3 regions of the Sphingoaurantiacus capsulatus genome follow, and region 1 is predicted to be linked to each of the others. Evidence: predicted binding sites of a transcription regulator. Region 1 holds the regulator's gene; each other region holds the start of a gene.
The links. The regulator LexA, encoded in region 1, represses DNA repair genes until DNA is damaged. The targets are predictions, from matches to a motif close to GTTCCNCNCTTGTTCT.
Positions count from the first base shown of each region.

Region 2: a site for LexA is predicted at 1,954-1,969, ahead of ACFOMD_RS05555 (ImuA family protein). Genes of this name have one in related genera too.
Region 3: a site for LexA is predicted at 1,590-1,605, ahead of uvrA (excinuclease ABC subunit UvrA). Genes of this name have one in related genera too.

Region 1 covers NZ_JBHRXV010000011.1:581,924-585,177, forward strand. The annotation lists gene moaC (cyclic pyranopterin monophosphate synthase MoaC) at 1-179, shown strand, start outside; gene ACFOMD_RS15065 (molybdopterin molybdotransferase MoeA) at 179-1,387, shown strand; gene lexA (transcriptional repressor LexA) at 1,425-2,120, shown strand; gene ACFOMD_RS15075 (ComEC/Rec2 family competence protein) at 2,081-3,254, opposite strand, start outside.
Region 2 covers NZ_JBHRXV010000004.1:72,335-75,588, forward strand. The annotation lists gene ACFOMD_RS05550 (Y-family DNA polymerase) at 1-1,158, opposite strand, end outside; gene ACFOMD_RS05555 (ImuA family protein) at 1,118-1,951, opposite strand; gene ACFOMD_RS05560 (MgtC/SapB family protein) at 2,081-2,569, shown strand; gene ACFOMD_RS05565 (glycosyltransferase family 4 protein) at 2,766-3,254, opposite strand, start outside.
Region 3 covers NZ_JBHRXV010000011.1:683,059-686,312, forward strand. The annotation lists gene ACFOMD_RS15550 (IS30 family transposase) at 1-186, shown strand, start outside; gene ACFOMD_RS15555 (hypothetical protein) at 261-491, opposite strand; gene ACFOMD_RS15560 (hypothetical protein) at 612-1,319, shown strand; gene uvrA (excinuclease ABC subunit UvrA) at 1,610-3,254, shown strand, end outside.

The sequences.
Region 1 (3,254 bases):
CGACGGTGCGCACCACCTATGTCACCGGCGTCGAGATGGAGGCGATGACCGCCGTCTCTGTCGCCCTCCTCACCGTCTATGACATGGCCAAATCAGTCGACAAGGCGATGGTCATCGAGGCGGTGCGGCTGCTGTCGAAGACCGGCGGCAAGTCGGGCGACTGGACGGCGCCCGCCTGATGCTGCCGCTCGGCGACGCGCAGGCGAAGCTGCTGGGCAGCCTGTCGCCGCTGCCGGCCGAGACCGTCCCGCTGGCCGCCGCCGCTGGCCGCCACCTCGCCGCCGATATCGTCGCGCGCCGCACGCAGCCGCCGTTCGCCGCCTCGGCGATGGACGGCTACGCCATTCGCTTTGCCGACATGCCGGGGCCTTGGCGGCTGATCGGCGAAAGCAGCGCCGGGGCGCGGTTTGAGGGCAGCATCGGCGCGGGCGAAACCGCGCGCATCTTCACCGGCGCGCCCCTCCCCGCCGGCGCCGATACGGTGATGGTGCAGGAGGATGTGGCCCGCGACGGCGACAGCGTGCGGCTGGCGCTCGAGGGACCGCCGCGCGAGGGCGCGCATATCCGCGCCGCCGGGCTCGATTTCGGCAAGGGCGATCGGCTGGTGACGGCGGGCACGCGGCTCGGCGCGGCGCAGATCGGGTTGATCGCCTCGGGCGGCTTTGCCGAGGTCGCAGTCCATCGCCGTCCTCGCGTGGCGCTGCTGTCGACGGGCGACGAGCTGGTGCCGCCCGGCGTGACGCCCCGCCCCGACCAGATCGTCAACGCCAATGGCGCGATGCTGGCGGCGCTGTTCACAGCGGCGGGCGCGGAAGTGACCGACCTCGGCATCGTCGCCGACGACCGTGACGCGATCGGCGCGGCGCTGGCGGAAGCAGCGGGCGCGGACCTGCTGGTGACCATCGGCGGCGCCTCGGTCGGCGACCGCGATCTCGTCGTGCCGGTGCTGGAGGCGCAAGGCGCTGCGATCGATTTCTGGAAGGTGGCGATCCGGCCGGGCAAGCCGATGTTGACCGGGATGCTCCGCGCGACGCGGGTGATCGGGCTGCCCGGCAATCCGGTGTCGGCGTTCGTCTGCGCGCAATTGTTCGTGCTGCCGGCGATCCGGCGGCTGGCGGGATCGCCGTCGCCGCTGCCACCCGTCCTTCAGGCGCGCGCCACCATCGACCTGCCCCCCAACGACAAACGCCGCGACCATCTGCGCGCGACGTTGGCGTGGAGCGGTAACGCTTGGACAATCACGCCCGTCGCGCGGCAGGACAGCTCGATGCTGGGGATATTGGCCGCCAGCAACGCCTTGCTGGTACGCCCCGAGAACGACGCCGGCGTAACGGTCGGCGGGTTTGTTCCCGTTATACCCCTTGACAGTGGAATCCCCACCCCGTAGTCGTTCCTTATTCGTTCCTGTACGACGAGGCGACCGGATGTTGACGCGCAAGCAGCACGATCTCCTGGCTTTCATTCACACCCGCCTGCAGACGAGCGGCGTGTCGCCCTCGTTCGAGGAGATGAAGGAGGCGCTCGAGCTCAAGTCGAAGTCGGGCGTGCACCGCCTGATCAGCGCGCTCGAGGAACGCCGCTTCATCCGCCGTCTGCCCAACCGCGCGCGTGCGCTGGAAGTGCTGCGCCTGCCCGAAGGCATGGCTGCCGCCGCGCCGGCACCCGCCGCGCAGGCGAAGCCGTCGAACGTGGTGCAGGCCGAGTTCGGCAAGCGCGCCGCACCGAAGGTCGCCAACGACGTCATCGAGCTGCCGCTGCACGGCCGCATCGCCGCCGGCCAGCCGATCGAGGCGTTCGAGACCGACGCGGCGCTGTCGGTGCCGGCCGCCCTGCTCGGCTCGGGCGAGCATTATGCGCTCGAAGTGTCGGGTGACTCGATGGTCGAGGCCGGCATCCTCGACGGCGACTATGCGCTGATCCAGCGCTGCGAGACCGCCCGCGACGGCGAGATCGTGGTGGCGCTGGTCGACGGGCAGGAAGCGACGCTTAAATATCTCCGCAAGGAAGGCGGCATGGTCCGCCTCGACCCGGCGAACGCGATGTACGAGGCGCAGCATTACCTGCCGTCGCGCGTGCGCATTCAGGGCAAGCTGGTCGGCCTGCTCCGCCGGTACCATTGATCGGGAACGGCGGTCGCCCACGGGTGATCGCCGTGATCGTCGGCCACAGCACGTACCCGTAGCGGATCCAGCCAGATCGCCACCGCGCCGCTCTTCGCCAGCGCCGCGCGGTCGAGCTTCAGCCAGCGCGGACGGCAGCCGTCGGGCAGCCAGCGCTCGCTGACCACGATATCGACGCGCGCGCAGGCACGTACCAGCTGCCGCCAGTCGAGATGCGCACGCGACCGCGTCGCCATGAGGCGCCATTCACGACCGCCCTTCGTCACCGTGGTCACACAGGCATCGCGGTTGCAGCGGCCCCTCGTGCGGTCGCTCCACGCGGTCAGGCTGTCGGTGGCGGCGGCATCGCTCCACATATCGCTGATGAAGCTGCCGGCGCGCGGGCGGAGCATCACCAGCCGCCCGTCCTCGACGATGGCGACGTGGCGCCCGTCGGGACTGACAACGAGGTCGGCGGGCTTCGCTGCGAGCGCCAGCAGCGCGGCGAGCGCGACCGGCGCAAAGCCGGCATAGCGCATCCGCCCCTCCCACAACGCCAGCCACAGGCCGCCGACGATGAACGCGGCGAAGGCGGTGGCCGGCATCGACGGCAGCCGCGACACCGCGCCGGGCCAGGAGGCCACGGTGTCGGCGAGCAGGATCAGCATGTCGAGGCTCCACCCCAGCACCGCATAGGCGGGAGCGCCCAGCCCCAACGGGTCGAGCAGCAGCGCCGCGGCAGCGGCGGGCATCACCACGAAGCTGGTGAACGGGATGGCGATGATGTTGGCGAACACGCCGTAGAAGCCGGTGCGCCCGAAATGCGCCAGCGCGATCGGCGCCAGCGCCCCCTCGACCAGCAGGCCGGTGACCAGCAGCGCGATGAACGCCCGACCGAAGCGCGCCGCAAGGCCTATGTCGCCGCCGCCCGCCATGCTCTTGCCGAGGCGTGACTGATAGAAGACGACAATGGCGGTGACCGCGGCGAACGACAGCTGGAAGCTGGCGCCGAGCAGCGCCTCGGGCCGCACCACGAGGATCAGCAAGGCGGCAGCGGCGACCATGCGCAGCGAGATCGCCTGCCGCCCGATGCAGAGGCCGGCCAGCACCAGCAGGGTCGCGATGCAGGACCGCACCGTCGGCACCTCGGCGCCG
Region 2 (3,254 bases), on a different contig from region 1:
CGGATCGAGCAGTTGCGGCGGGCGGTTGCCGCGCCCCGGCGCGTCGCTCCATTCGGCCTCGGCGGGCGCGACATGGCGGGCGGCGCGCTCGGGAATATGGCTGCCGTGCGCGGCGATCCCGAACACCCGCTCTCGCCCCAGCCGGTTCGCCACCAGATCGGCATAGGCCAGCCGGTCGCGCGCCTCGCGGCTGGCCATCAGCCCGGCTTGTTCGACCGACAGCGGCTCGACCAGCAGCGCCTCCAGCCGCAGCGCGTCGATACCGAAGCCGGGGACGATCGTCTCGATGCGGTCGCGCGCCAGTCGCATGACATGCGCGACCGATCGGGTCGGCAGCCCGAAGCGCAGCTCGAAGCCGCTCGATTCCCCGTCGGTGCAGGTCGCGCCGAAACGCATGTGCCGCGCGCCGAGGCCCGCCGCCCGCAGCTTCGCCGCCAGTTGCTTCGCCAGCAGCTCCAGCCAGTTCTCGATCTGCGCCGCCTCGAGGATGGGGGCGGCGAAGCGGCGAACGACGCGGTGCGGCGCCGGCGGCTCGATCGGGTCGAGCGGCTCGGGCGCGTCGCCGAGCGCGCGGTCGAGCCGCAGCACGCTGTCGTCGCGCAGCCGCGCGGTCAGCGCCCGCCGCTCGATCCCCAGCAGTTCGCCGATCCGCCGCAGCCCGAAGCGCGCGAGCAAATCGACGTTCGCCGCCGACAGCCGCAGCCCGGCAACCGGCAGCGGCGCCAGCGCCTCCCGTGTCGCCGCGCGATCGGACGCGACGATCCGGCCATTGTCGAAGCGTGCCAGCGCCCAGGCCGCCCCCGCCGTGCCGGCGATCGCCGCCTGCGGGCTGAGGCCGATGGTGCGCAGCCGCTCGGTGAGTTCGCCGAGCAGCCGTTTCTCGCCGCCGAACAGATGGCTCACCCCCTCGATGTCGAGGAACAGCGCGTCGCGGCCGTCGATCGCCACCACCGGCGTGAAGCGCAGGCACCAGCCGGCGAGCCGCGCGAGGAAATCGGCATCGGCCTCGCGGTCGATCGGCTCGATATGAAGCTCGGGCACCATCGCGCGCGCGTCGGCGAGCCGCTGCCCGGCGAACAGGCCGAGCGCGGTGGCGGGGGCGTTCAGCGCCGCGACCTCAAGCCCGTGCGGCCCGGCCTCGCTCAGCGCGAACGGCACCCGCGACGGCCGGTGCGCGCGGCCCCGTTTCCGGCGCAGCCGCTCGATCGGCAGGTGCGGCAGCCAGAGCGAAACGATGCGTCTGCTCATCCCAGTCAAGCTCCCAAGGGCCGGCCGGGGCGCTGCCCCGCGACCGTGCCAGTTCGACGCGCCAGCGCGGGAGCCCCGGCGCCTCGACATCATAAATGTCCCCGCCCGACAGGCGCGCCGCGACCCGCCAGATCGTCGAGGCGGCGGACGGCAGATCCTGCCCCGGCCCATCGACGAGCAGGCAGGGCGTCGCCCGCTCCGCCGCCGCCAGCGCCAGCCGCCGCGAGGCGGTGAAGTCGAGCGCGAGGCCGGTGCCGATCAGCAGCCCGAAGGCACCGCACTTCAGCGCCTCCTCCAGCGCCCAGCCGCCCTCCGACGCCTTCTTGGCCTCGACCACCAGCAGCTGCGCGGGGTCGCAGCCGTAGCGGACGAGGCCGGGGGCATAAGGGTGCCCCCATTCATGCGCGTGCCTCGCCGTCGACACCCACAGCAGCCCGCCGCGGCTGGCGCTTTGTGAGGCCATCGCCAGCGCGAACCCCTGCGCCGCCGGCACGTCGCCGATCTCCGCGGCGCGCAGCGCGTGCAGCGTCCGCGCCAGCCGCCCGCCGAGCGCCAAATCCACCTCGGCCACGCCCAGTCGCCATGCCGCCTCGCCCGCCGCTTCCTCGGCGGCGAGCAGCCGCGGATGTCCCTCGATCCGCGCCACCACCTGGCGCAGATCGGACAGCGAGGTCGGTTCCGTGGCGACTCGACTCATGGTCATTTGTTCCTGTTTTGTTCGATTCAGGGTGCAAGAGTCAACGCCGCCGCACGCCCTCGGTGCCACGCACCTCCATGACACTTTGATGACAGAAAGCGGGAACCGTCGGGGCGGCGCAGCCGTCTCCCCATCATGACCGCCGCCGATCTGAACCTGTCGATCCCCGATATGCTGCTACGCCTCGGCGTCGCCGCCGTCGTCGGCCTCATCCTCGGCCTCGACCGCGAGCTGAAGGGCATCCCGGCGGGCCTGCGCACCCATGCGCTGGTCAGCCTCAGTTCGGCGGCGATCACCTATTCGGCGCTGGAAATCCATGTGCAGCTCTGGACGGCGGGTGACCCGGCCACCGACCCTTTGCGCGTCGTGCAGGGCCTCGCGCAGGCGATCGGCTTCATCGCCGCCGGCATGATCTTCGTGAACCGCGGCGGCGGGGTGAAGAACATGACCTCGGCGGCGAACCTGTGGTTGGCGACCGCCGTCGGCGTGGCCTCGGGTGCCGGCCAATATGCGCTGGTGGCGGCGACGACGGCGATTGGCGTCGCGCTGCTGACGGCGGTGCGGCTGTTCGAGAATCATGCGCCCCGAAAAAAGCGGGACCCCGCACCTGAAAGCTTGGACTAAGCCGTCAGGTGCAGGATCCCGCTGGGTACGCAAACGCTACTCAACAAGGAGCCTCGTCGAAATCCGGAACAGGGGAGGCCGGTGCGAGGCGTCTTCAGGGTCAAGGCCCGTCCGACAACCGCTGAATGCACCAGCAGCGTAACGATCACGATTGCGGGAAACTACGACCTGTATTTCCACTTAGGTGTCGGCAGCATCAGCTCTTTTTCAGCCGCTGCCCCACCTCGGCGACGCGCAGATAGCGGTCGAGCATGCCCTGATTGATGCGGTCCCAGTCATAGCGCTGCGCCGCCGCCAGCCCCGCCGCACCCGCCGTCGCGCGCGCTTCCGGATTGGCGACATAATAAGCGATGGCATCGGCGCTGGCATCGACATCGTCGGGGCTGGTCAGGATGCCGTTGATGCCGTCGGCAACGAGGCTCAGCGAACCGGTGGCGCGCGCGGCGACGACCGGCAGGCCGCTCGCCATCGCTTCCAAGGTCACGTTGCCGAACGTCTCGGTCGACGACGGGTTGAACATCAGGTCCGACGACGCATAGGCGCGGGCGAGATTGGTGCCCGTCTGGTAGCCGGCGAAGATCGCCTGCGGCGCCTGCGCCTCGATCCACGGCCGCGCCGGTCCCTCGCCGACCACCAGCGCCTTGTAGGGCACGCCGCGCTCGTCGAGCTTGGCCAGCGTCGCCGC
Region 3 (3,254 bases), 100 kb from region 1:
AACGCCATCGGGCGCCTCCGACGATACCTCCCCAGAAAAACCAACCTCAACGACCTCAGCACCAAAAACATCCAGGCTTGCGCCAATGCCTACAACCTGACACCCCGAAAATGCCTCGGATACCAAACCCCCGCCGAGGTCTTCGCTAAACACCTGTTGCACTTCGAATGTGAATCCACATCCTGACTTTCGTCAGGATGACGTTTCCTTTCAGCTAAGCCCCAACGAACTGGGGCGACCTCTCGGCCGCCCCACTCGGATCAGTCGTACTTGCCACCCGGGACCGGCCCGTCGCTGCCCTTGCGGGGCTGCGTGATGCTCGGCGGGTCGCTTGCCGGGAAGCTTTCGTCGATGTCGATGTCGAGGCGGGCGTCGCGATCCGACGGGTTCGCCTTCAGCTTCTTGATGTCGTCGGCGTCCAACGCCTCGCGATGGCCGCCGGCGGGCGGACCCTCAGGATTCGAGACCTTGTCATGCGCGTTATTGTTCACGGTTCGGCTCCTGCCAACTTGCAGAATACCTACGCGCGGACCCCGCTTAGCGTTCCTCGCTTGAACCCAATGCCTATGCTAAGCGTCGTTACGGCTTCAACCCCGACGAGCGGAGGAACTGTGAGCAAGAAGCAGAAGAGCGCCAAAGGCAGCGACAAGCGCGTGAAGGTTTCGATCCCGGCCGACCTGGCCACCGCCATCGAGGCAGCGGGCAGCACGGTCGACAGCACCATCGAACGGCTGCTGCGCGGCACGCTCGGCGGCAACGCCAAGAACAAGATCACCGGTTTCTTCCAGGACCTCGCCGGCCCCTATCTGCCGCAGATCGAGGCGACCGCCAAGGAAGTCGCCGCGCGCGTCGCGAAGGAAGTCGCCACGGCGGCGGCCGCCGCTGCGCTGACCACGTTCACCGCGAAGGCCTCGACCGGCAAGAAGGCGGCGCCGAAGGCGGCTGCCAAGCCGGCCGCCAAGCGCGCCGCGAAGCCGGCTGCGAAGACGGCCCCGGCCAAGAAGGCTGCTGCGCCGAAGGCCGCTGCGAAACCGGCGACGGCCAAGCCGGCTGCCGCGAAGCCTGCATCGGCGAAAAAGGCGGCTCCGGCAAAGAAACCGGCCGCGCCGAAGAAGGCGGCTTCGGCCAAGCCGGCCGTGAAGGCGGCTTCGGCCAAGCCGGCGGCTGCCAAGCCCGCCGCTGCGAAGCCGGCTGCCGCGGCGCCCGCCGCCGCGACCGCGCCGAAGCCGGACGCCAAGCCGGTGCCGCGCCGCCGCACCGCCACCGCGCGCAAGCCGGCGGCCCGCAAGGCAGCGCCGAAGCCCGCACCCAAGGCGTAAGGCACACCCCCCTTTTTCGTCATCCCGGCGAAGGCCGGGATCCATACCGACCGTGGTTATGGATCCCGGCCTCCGCCGGGATGACGTGTATCTTGGGCCTGAGAACGAGGCACCGATCACAGCGCTTACCGCTCCGGTAATTGCCCACCGCGGTTACCCGCGCGAAACGATCGCGTGCCCCCTCTCGCAATCTTCCGGCCCCTCCCCCATCTTGCCTGTCGACGCCCGCTTGACTCGTCACGCCGGCTGCGTCACCTCATCCCTGAAGCCGGAACACAGCGGGAACATCGATGCTGACGCACATCTCGGTACGCGGCGCGCGCGAGCACAACCTCAAGGACGTCGACCTCGACCTGCCGCGCGACAAGCTGGTGGTGATCACCGGCCTGTCCGGCTCGGGCAAATCGAGCCTCGCGTTCGACACCATCTATGCCGAGGGGCAGCGCCGCTATGTGGAGTCGCTCTCCGCCTATGCGCGCCAGTTCCTCGAGCTGATGCAGAAGCCCGATGTCGACCATATCGAGGGGCTGTCGCCCGCGATCTCGATCGAGCAGAAGACCACCTCGAAGAACCCGCGCTCGACCGTCGGTACCGTGACCGAGATCTACGATTACATGCGCCTGCTGTGGGCGCGCATCGGCGTCCCCTATTCGCCCGCCACTGGCCTGCCGATCTCGGCGCAGCAGGTAAGCCAGATGGTCGACCGGGTGATGGAGCAGCCGGAGGGTACGCGCCTCTACCTGCTCGCCCCCGTCGTCCGCGGCCGCAAGGGCGAGTACCGCAAGGAATTCGCCGAGTGGAAGAAGACCGGCTACCAGCGGGTCAAGGTCAACGGCGAATATTACGACATCGACGACGCCCCGGCGCTCGACAAGAAGTACAAGCACGACATCGATGTGGTCGTCGACCGCCTCGTGGTGCGCGAGGGGATCGAGACGCGGCTCGCCGACAGTTTCGAAACCGCGCTGCGCCTCGCCGACGGCCTCGCGGTCATCGAGTTCGCCGACCAGAAGGACGAGAAGGATCAGCCGCTCCGCAGCGTCTTTTCCGAAAAATTCGCCTGCCCGGTCTCCGGCTTCACGATTCCCGAGATCGAGCCGCGGCTGTTCTCGTTCAACTCGCCCCACGGCGCCTGCCCGAGCTGCGACGGCCTCGGCGAGAAGCTGTATTTCGACCCCGAGCTGGTGGTGCCCAACGAGGGGCTGTCGATCGCGGCGGGCGCGGTGATGCCCTGGGCGAAGTCCAACCCGCCCTCCCCCTATTACATGCAGGTGCTCTCGAGCGTGGCGCGCCACTTCGGCGCCGACATCAAGACGCCGTGGAGGGATCTGCCCGCCGACATGCGCCACGCGGTGCTGCACGGCACCGGCGGCAAGCCGATCGCGCTGGTGTTCGAGGACGGCCGCAAGACCTATGAGGTCAAGAAGGCGTTCGAGGGCGTCATCTCCAACATCGAGAAGCGCTGGCGCGATACCGAGAGCACGCTCGTCAAGGACGACCTCGGCCAGTATCAGGCCGCGCGCAACTGCGAGGTCTGCGACGGCGCGCGGCTGAAGCCCGAGGCGCTGGCGGTGAAGATCGACGGCGAGACCATCGCCGACGCCTCGCGCCGACCGGTGTCCGAAGCGTTCGGCTGGGCCAGCGCGCTGATGCCCAAGCTCAGCGACAAGGACCGCCAGATCGCCGAGCGGGTGCTGAAGGAGATCGTCGAGCGCCTGGGCTTCCTGTGCAACGTCGGCCTCGAATATCTGAACCTCGACCGCAAGTCGGGCACGCTGTCGGGCGGCGAGAGCCAGCGCATCCGCCTCGCCAGCCAGATCGGCTCAGGGCTCTCGGGCGTGCTCTACGTGCTCGACGAGCCGTCGATCGGCTTGCACCAGCGCGACAACGACCGGCTGCTCGAAACCTTGAAGCGCCTGCGCGACCTCGGCAACA